DNA from 2 places in the Roseateles sp. NT4 genome. Region 2 is predicted to be linked to the other one. Evidence: riboswitches for the same ligand, from Rfam matches in the RefSeq annotation. Region 2 holds a riboswitch; the other holds the start of a gene.
The links. A riboswitch is a leader RNA that binds a small molecule or an ion and turns the genes downstream of it on or off. The one in region 2 is predicted to bind glycine.
Positions count from the first base shown of each region.

Region 1 (3,189 bases), on a different contig from region 2:
GCAGCGCCGCGAGGCCGTGTTCGCCGGTGTTCAAGGCCGCCCTGGCGGCGACGTGAACGCCGACGTGCAGAAGCTGATCAAGAGCACCCAGCTGCCCCCGGGCATCAGCTTCAAGGTGGACGGCGCCGGCAAGCAGCAGGCCGAGGCCTTCAACGGTCTGCTGGCCGCCATGGCCCTGGCCGGCATCTTCATCTACATCGTGCTGGCCAGCCAGTTCGGCAGCTTCCTGCAGCCCATCGCCATCATGGCTTCGCTGCCCCTGGCGCTGATCGGCGTGATGCTGGCCCTGCTGCTGTGGCGCTCGACGCTGAACGTCTTCTCCATGATCGGCCTGGTCATGCTGATGGGCCTGGTGACGAAGAACGCCATCCTGCTGGTGGACTTCGCCAACCACGCCCGCAAGGCCGGGGCGACGATCGCCGATGCGCTGCTGCAGGCCGGCCTGATCCGCATGCGCCCCATCATCATGACGACGGCCGCGATGATCTTCGGCATGCTGCCCATGGCCATCGCGCTGAACGACGGCGGCGAGATCCAGGCGCCCATGGGCCGCGCCATCATCGGCGGCGTCATCACCTCGACACTGCTGACCCTGGTCGTGGTGCCGGTGCTGTACAGCTATCTGACCCGCGAGAAGAAGCCGGCTGTGAAGTCGGCAGCGCGCACGGCAGAGCAGGGCGGCGCCAGCTCGCTGCCGCTGCACGGCATGCCCGGCGCGATGCCGGCCGACAAGGAATAAGTTCTCCCTCGAGCGCGCTCCAGCGCCCCGGGCCGGCCACGCAAGTGGCCGGCCCTTTTTTCTTGTTCCGCCAGCCACGCGAATGACCGGCCCTTTTTCTTTTGGAGTGGCTGCTTTGAGCTTCGGCAAAGCCCTGTCCGCGTAGATCAGGATGCGGCGCTGCATCGCAGCCTCCTAGCATCCGCTTCGACATCCCAGGAGAGTGCGTTCAGCCAGGTTCACACAATGAACCCCTGATCGCCGCCGAAGGCGCAACCTCCCATGCACGCTCAGGCCCCGAACTGGTTTGTCACAGGAGCCGACACTGGAGAGCGGGACGGCGCGGATCAACACCGCGCACGCCCCCACCGAAGGAGCAAATGCCCCGGGCGTTCATCGCGCCGAGGCACGAATCTCTCAGGTACCAAGGACAGCGGGAGCGGCGCGAAACATCCGTGAGGCATGGCCTCGGGGGTTTCGTGGTCGTTCATTCACCGCTGGAGTCGCTGACTCACTGAACCCACCCTCGCACCCCCCGTTGCCGTCGTGACGGTCCAGGCGCTTTCGCGCCGTGCCGCCACACGCCCCTCACCGAAGCCGTGCAAGTCGACACAAGCCGTCGACGTTGCGGCGTCGGCGCCGAGATCTCTGCCGCCACGAAGAACCGTGGCGCCGCGAGAGGCCCGGCTCTTCCTCGAACCCACGAAACGGAGACCTTTGATATGCGAACTGATCGTGATTCGACCCTGCGCCTGCGCAGAGGTATTGGCCTGGCGCTGTCGGCGCTGGCGCTCATGACGGCGCCGGCCGTGCAGGCGCAGAACGTCGGCGCGGCTGCCGTGGCGCGCTTCAAGGCGCCGGACCTCGGCGACCGTGCCGGCGCCCAGGCCGCGGCCGAGCAGGGCCTGGCCGACTATGTGCAGCGCAAGCAGCAGCAAGGCGGCGCCGGCGCCACAGCCTTCGACCTGCCACGGGCTGGCGACCTCGCCAACACACGCATCGCCGGCGGCTTCGAGGTGCACACCATCGCGCCTCAGGACATCGCGGCCGGCCGCAGCGAGTTGCGCCACATGGTGCAGGCCAGCGGCATCTGGCGCTTCTTCGTCAAGGTGGGCACCAGGCCCGTGGGGCTGGTCACCGTGCAGCGCATGGACGGCCGCTGGCAGGCCGTCTCCTTCGGCGGCGCCGGACTCGCACAGGAGCTGTCGGAGCTGATGGCCGAGCATGCCGACGTCGGCGCCGACCACCTGCGCTTCATCCGCGTGCACCAGGCCCAGACCGATCTGCTCGAGGTGGTCTCGCCCACCGACCTGCAAGCCCGCTACGCGCCACTGGCTTCGGCCCGTGCAGCGTTGTCGACCGAGGCGCCAGCCACGACTTCCAAGCTGCTGGACACCTACGAGCTGCTGGAGCCGCTACGCAATGCCGTCAAGCGCAACCTCAATGGCCAGAACTGAGCCATGCCCGCCAACCACTTCAAAGCAACAGGAGCTGCCATGTCCCTGCATCTGAAGCGGGCCCTTGCCGGCCTCGCCATCGCTCTCGCGCTGCCGTTGGCGCATGCCCAGTACCGCCAACTCAATGTGCCCACCAACATCCAGGAGCACAGCCAGTGGTGCTGGTCGGGCTCCAGCAAGGCCGTCATCGGCTTCTTCAAGGCCGCGCCTTCGCAATGCGCCATCGTCAACTGGGCCTTCGGCATCAACTACGCCTGCGGCAACGGCAGCTTCAACTGGAACAGCTACGCCAACCAGCCCAACAGCCTCTACGGCACGAACGGCAGCGTGCAGAACATCCTGTCCAACTGGGGTGTACCGACCTATGCCTACACCTACGCCTCGTCGTGGAACTCCATCGTCAGCGACATCAATGCCAACAAGCCCTTCGTCATCCGCTTCGGCTGGACCAGTGGCGGCGGCCACATCATGGTCGGCACCGGCTACGAGGTCTGGAACGGCTACAGCTACGTCACCTACATGAACCCGTGGCCCGGCGAGGGCAACTCGGAGGATCTCTACAACTGGATGGTCTCGGCCAACGACCACCAGTGGACGCACACGCTTCGCGTGCGCTGATTCAGCTTTTCGTTTTCATCGTTGCAGGAGAGTGCCGGGCCGCGAGGTGCCGGCCGCCGAAGGCGCAGCCTCCCATAACCGCTCAGGCCCCCGTACTGCAACGACTCAATCGCCGTCTGGAGAGACGCCCTCACAAGGGGCGCACCGAAGGAGCAAGGCCCGCGGCAAAACGCCGCGGGCTCAATCTCTCAGGTAACAGGGACAGAGGGAGCGGCAACCGCAGCGTCAACCACGCTGCGCTGCGGCATCTCCTGGAGTTCCTGCAATGAAAGTCATCGTCCTCGGCGCCGGCCTGCTCGGCGTCACCTCCGCCTATTTCCTGCGCCAGCAGGGTTTCGACGTCACCGTCGTCGACCGCCAGGCCGCACCCGGTGCCGAAACCAGCTTCGCCAACGG
Region 1 covers NZ_JBPZGZ010000001.1:689,568-692,756, forward strand. The annotation lists gene ACS5PN_RS03175 (efflux RND transporter permease subunit) at 1-739, shown strand, start outside; glycine riboswitch at 925-1,033, shown strand; glycine riboswitch at 1,044-1,152, shown strand; gene ACS5PN_RS03180 (hypothetical protein) at 1,441-2,175, shown strand; gene ACS5PN_RS03185 (C39 family peptidase) at 2,215-2,793, shown strand; glycine riboswitch at 2,900-3,008, shown strand; gene ACS5PN_RS03190 (D-amino acid dehydrogenase) at 3,059-3,189, shown strand, end outside.
Region 1: it holds a riboswitch for glycine, as region 2 does, so the genes downstream of both, ACS5PN_RS03180 (hypothetical protein) here and ACS5PN_RS26340 (TonB-dependent receptor plug domain-containing protein) in region 2, are expected to answer to the same signal.

Region 2 (3,189 bases):
CCGGCAGGCGGCCGTATTCGCCCGAGATCTTGCCGTCGACGAAGCTCTGGGTGACCTTGGCGTCATAGCCGATGGAGGGGAAGAGCTTGTCCAGCACCGCGGCGCTGTTGGGCTGGCCGATCTTGTAGCCATTGGGCTTGTTGAAGAAATCGGCGTCCAGCGTGTCCTTGTTGTAGTCGCCGATGACTTCCTTGAAGCCACTGTCGCTGAACAGGCCACGCTGGCGCTGCGTGGTCTTGCCGCCCATCACACCGGCCGCGGTCTCCCAGTCCCAGCCGTTCCAGTCGCCCTTCAGGCCGGCCAGCACGCGGTACTGGTCGGTCTGGACATGGTTGGACTGGCCATCGTCCGAGAAGCGGTAGCGGAACTCGACCTCCTCGCCGGTGTGGTTCAGCGGGTGTTGGGCCGGCAGACCGCGGTAGTAGAAGGTGCGGGCCGCATTGCTGTTGGGGTCACCCCAGACGACGCTGCCCAGGCCGGCGCCGTAGTAGTTGTGCGCGTTCTGGTAGGTGTTTTTGGTGTTGGAGTAAAGCACCTCCGAGAAGCCCTGCAGGTGCTCGGACATCTTCAGCTTGGCCGACACGATGCCGCTGACGCGGTCCGCCGAGGGCTGCACCGAGAAGCGGTCGTAGCGGTCGTACATGCACAAGGTGTTGGACGCGTTGAACAGCTTGCAGCCGGCGATCGGCCCCTGGCCGATGATGTTGCCCGGGTAGCTGTAGCTGGACGGCGTGTCGAAGCCGGGCGAGAACTCCTTGTAGGCCGGGTTGCTGTACTGCAGCACGTCGCGCCAGAAGAAGTCGCCACGGTGGTAGTAGTCGAGGTTGGCCAGGATGTTGAAGCCATCGGTCGCGAGGTTGCCGATGCCGCCCGTGATGGCGGCGGCCTGGTCTTTGAACTGGTGCGACTTCAGCGACTTCTGTGTGTTGGCACTGACCGTGAGGCCCTGGAAGCTGCTGCGCGTGACGATGTTGATGACGCCGGCGACAGCGTCGGAACCGTAGAGCGCCGAGCCGCCGCTCTTGAGCACCTCGACGCGCTCGATGGCGTCCACCGGCAGCGAGTCGAGGTTGGAGAACACCTCGTTGTAGTCGGCCAGCGGATAGGCCGCGATGCGGCGCGAGTTCAGCAGCACCAGCGTGGACTGCTTGCCCAGGTTGCGTAGGCTGGCGCCCGAGCCGCCATTGCCGAAGGAGTTGCCGCCGTTGAGATCGGACAGCGAGTTGCTGTTGAATCCCGGCAGCGTTTCCAGCAGGTCGCGCGTGGTGGCCACGCCGGAACGCTGGATTTCATCGCGCGTGATCAGCGTGATCGGCGTCGCCGTCTCGTCATCGATGTTGATGCGCTTGATGCGGCTGCCGATGACTTCCACCCGCTCGATCTGTTCGGGCCGGGGTGCCTGGGCGGCGGCGGTGAGGGGAATCAGGCCGGCCAGGGCGAGAGCACCGACCAGCGGCTTGAGTGTGTTGCGTTGCATGCGAATTCCTGGAAAGAAAGGGACGAACGCCGCCAAGACGCAGCCGCTGGGGCAGCGCCGGATGGCTTGAGATGAAAGGGGGGTGGTGACGGAGCGCTCGGCGGCGCTCAGGCCGTCACGGCAACCATCAACGGTGGGGACAAGTGCTGGCGGCAGCACGGCATGGCAGTTTTTCCAGCACGGGTTGAACGACCACGAAACGGCCAGGGGCGATGGCCCCTTCGCTGTTTCGCGCCGCTCCCGCTGTCCTCGGTACCTGAGAGATTCACGCGCCGGGGATGAGGCCCGGCGGCGTTTGCTCCTTCGGTGGAGACGTTCGCGGCCTGCTCAGGCCGCGCCGTCCCGCTCTCCAGCGTCGGCTCCTGTGACAAACCAGTTCTGGGCCTGAGCGTGTATGGGAGGTTGCGCCTTCGGCGGCGACCAGGGGCTCATTGTGTGAACCGGGCTGATCGCACTCTCCTGGGATGTCGCCGCGGACGATAGGGACCGCCTCCGTGGGTCAGCACCCTGGTTTACGAGATTGGGGCCTCACCTAGCTTGCAACACCGCCTTCACCTGCGCCAGGGCGCCGGGGTCGTCCAGCGTTGTCAGATCTCCCGGGTCGCGCCCTTCGGCCACGGCCTGCAGGGCCCGGCGCAGCAACTTGCCCGAGCGCGTCTTGGGCAGCAGGGTCACGAAATGCACCCGCGCCGGCCTGGCCACGGCGCCCAGTTGCGAATCCACATGCTTCATGACCTCGCCTTCCAGCGCAAGCGAGGCCTGACCGGGGTCGCGCAGCACGGCAAAGGCGATGGCGACCTGGCCCTTGAGCTGATCCGCCACGCCTACGACGGCGACCTCAGCGACCGCCTTGTGGCCCGAGATGCACTCCTCGATCTCGCGCGTGCCCAGGCGGTGGCCGGCCACGTTGATGACGTCGTCGGTGCGGCCGAGGATGAAGGTGTAGCCATCGGCGTCACGCGTCGCCCAATCGAAGGTCGAGTAGACCTGCCGCCCGGGGACGCTGCCCCAGTAGGTGTTGACGAAGCGCGCATCGTCGCCCCAGACGGTCTGCAGCGCGCCCGGCGGCAGCGGGTGCTCGATGACGAGCACGCCCTTCTGGTCTGCCCCTTCCAGCGTCGCACCGTTGTTCTCGTCGAGCAGCTTCACGTCGTAGCCAAACATGGGCACGCCGGGCGAGCCGAAGCGCGTGGGCACAGCTTCGACGCCCGGGATGTGATGGGCCACGGTCAGCAGCGGCCAGCCGGTCTCGGTCTGCCAGTAGTTGTCGATGATGGGCACACCCAGGCCCTCGGCGATCCAGCGCGCCGTCGGCTCGTCCAGCGGCTCGCCCGCCAGAAAGAGAGCGCGCAGCGACGAGAGGTCGTGGCGCTTCAGCAGGGCCGCGTCATGCTTCTTCAACACCCGCACCGCCGTCGGCGCGCTGAACATCACCGTGACCTGGTATTTCTCGACCAGGCTCCACAGCACCGCGGCGTCAGGGTTGACCGGTGTGCCTTCGTACATCAGCGTCGCCATGCCGTGGATCAGCGGCCCGTAGACGATATAGCTGTGGCCGACGACCCAGCCGATGTCGCTGGTGGAGAAATAGGTCTCGCCGGCCTTGCCGCCAAAGATCCAATCCATGCTGGCCGCCAGCGCCACCGCATAGCCGCCGACATCGCGCTGCACGCCCTTCGGTCTCCCCGTCGTGCCGCTGGTGTACAGCGTAT
Region 2 covers NZ_JBPZGZ010000005.1:73,611-76,799, reverse strand. The annotation lists gene ACS5PN_RS26340 (TonB-dependent receptor plug domain-containing protein) at 1-1,477, opposite strand, end outside; glycine riboswitch at 1,719-1,832, opposite strand; glycine riboswitch at 1,841-1,949, opposite strand; gene ACS5PN_RS26335 (propionate--CoA ligase) at 2,006-3,189, opposite strand, start outside.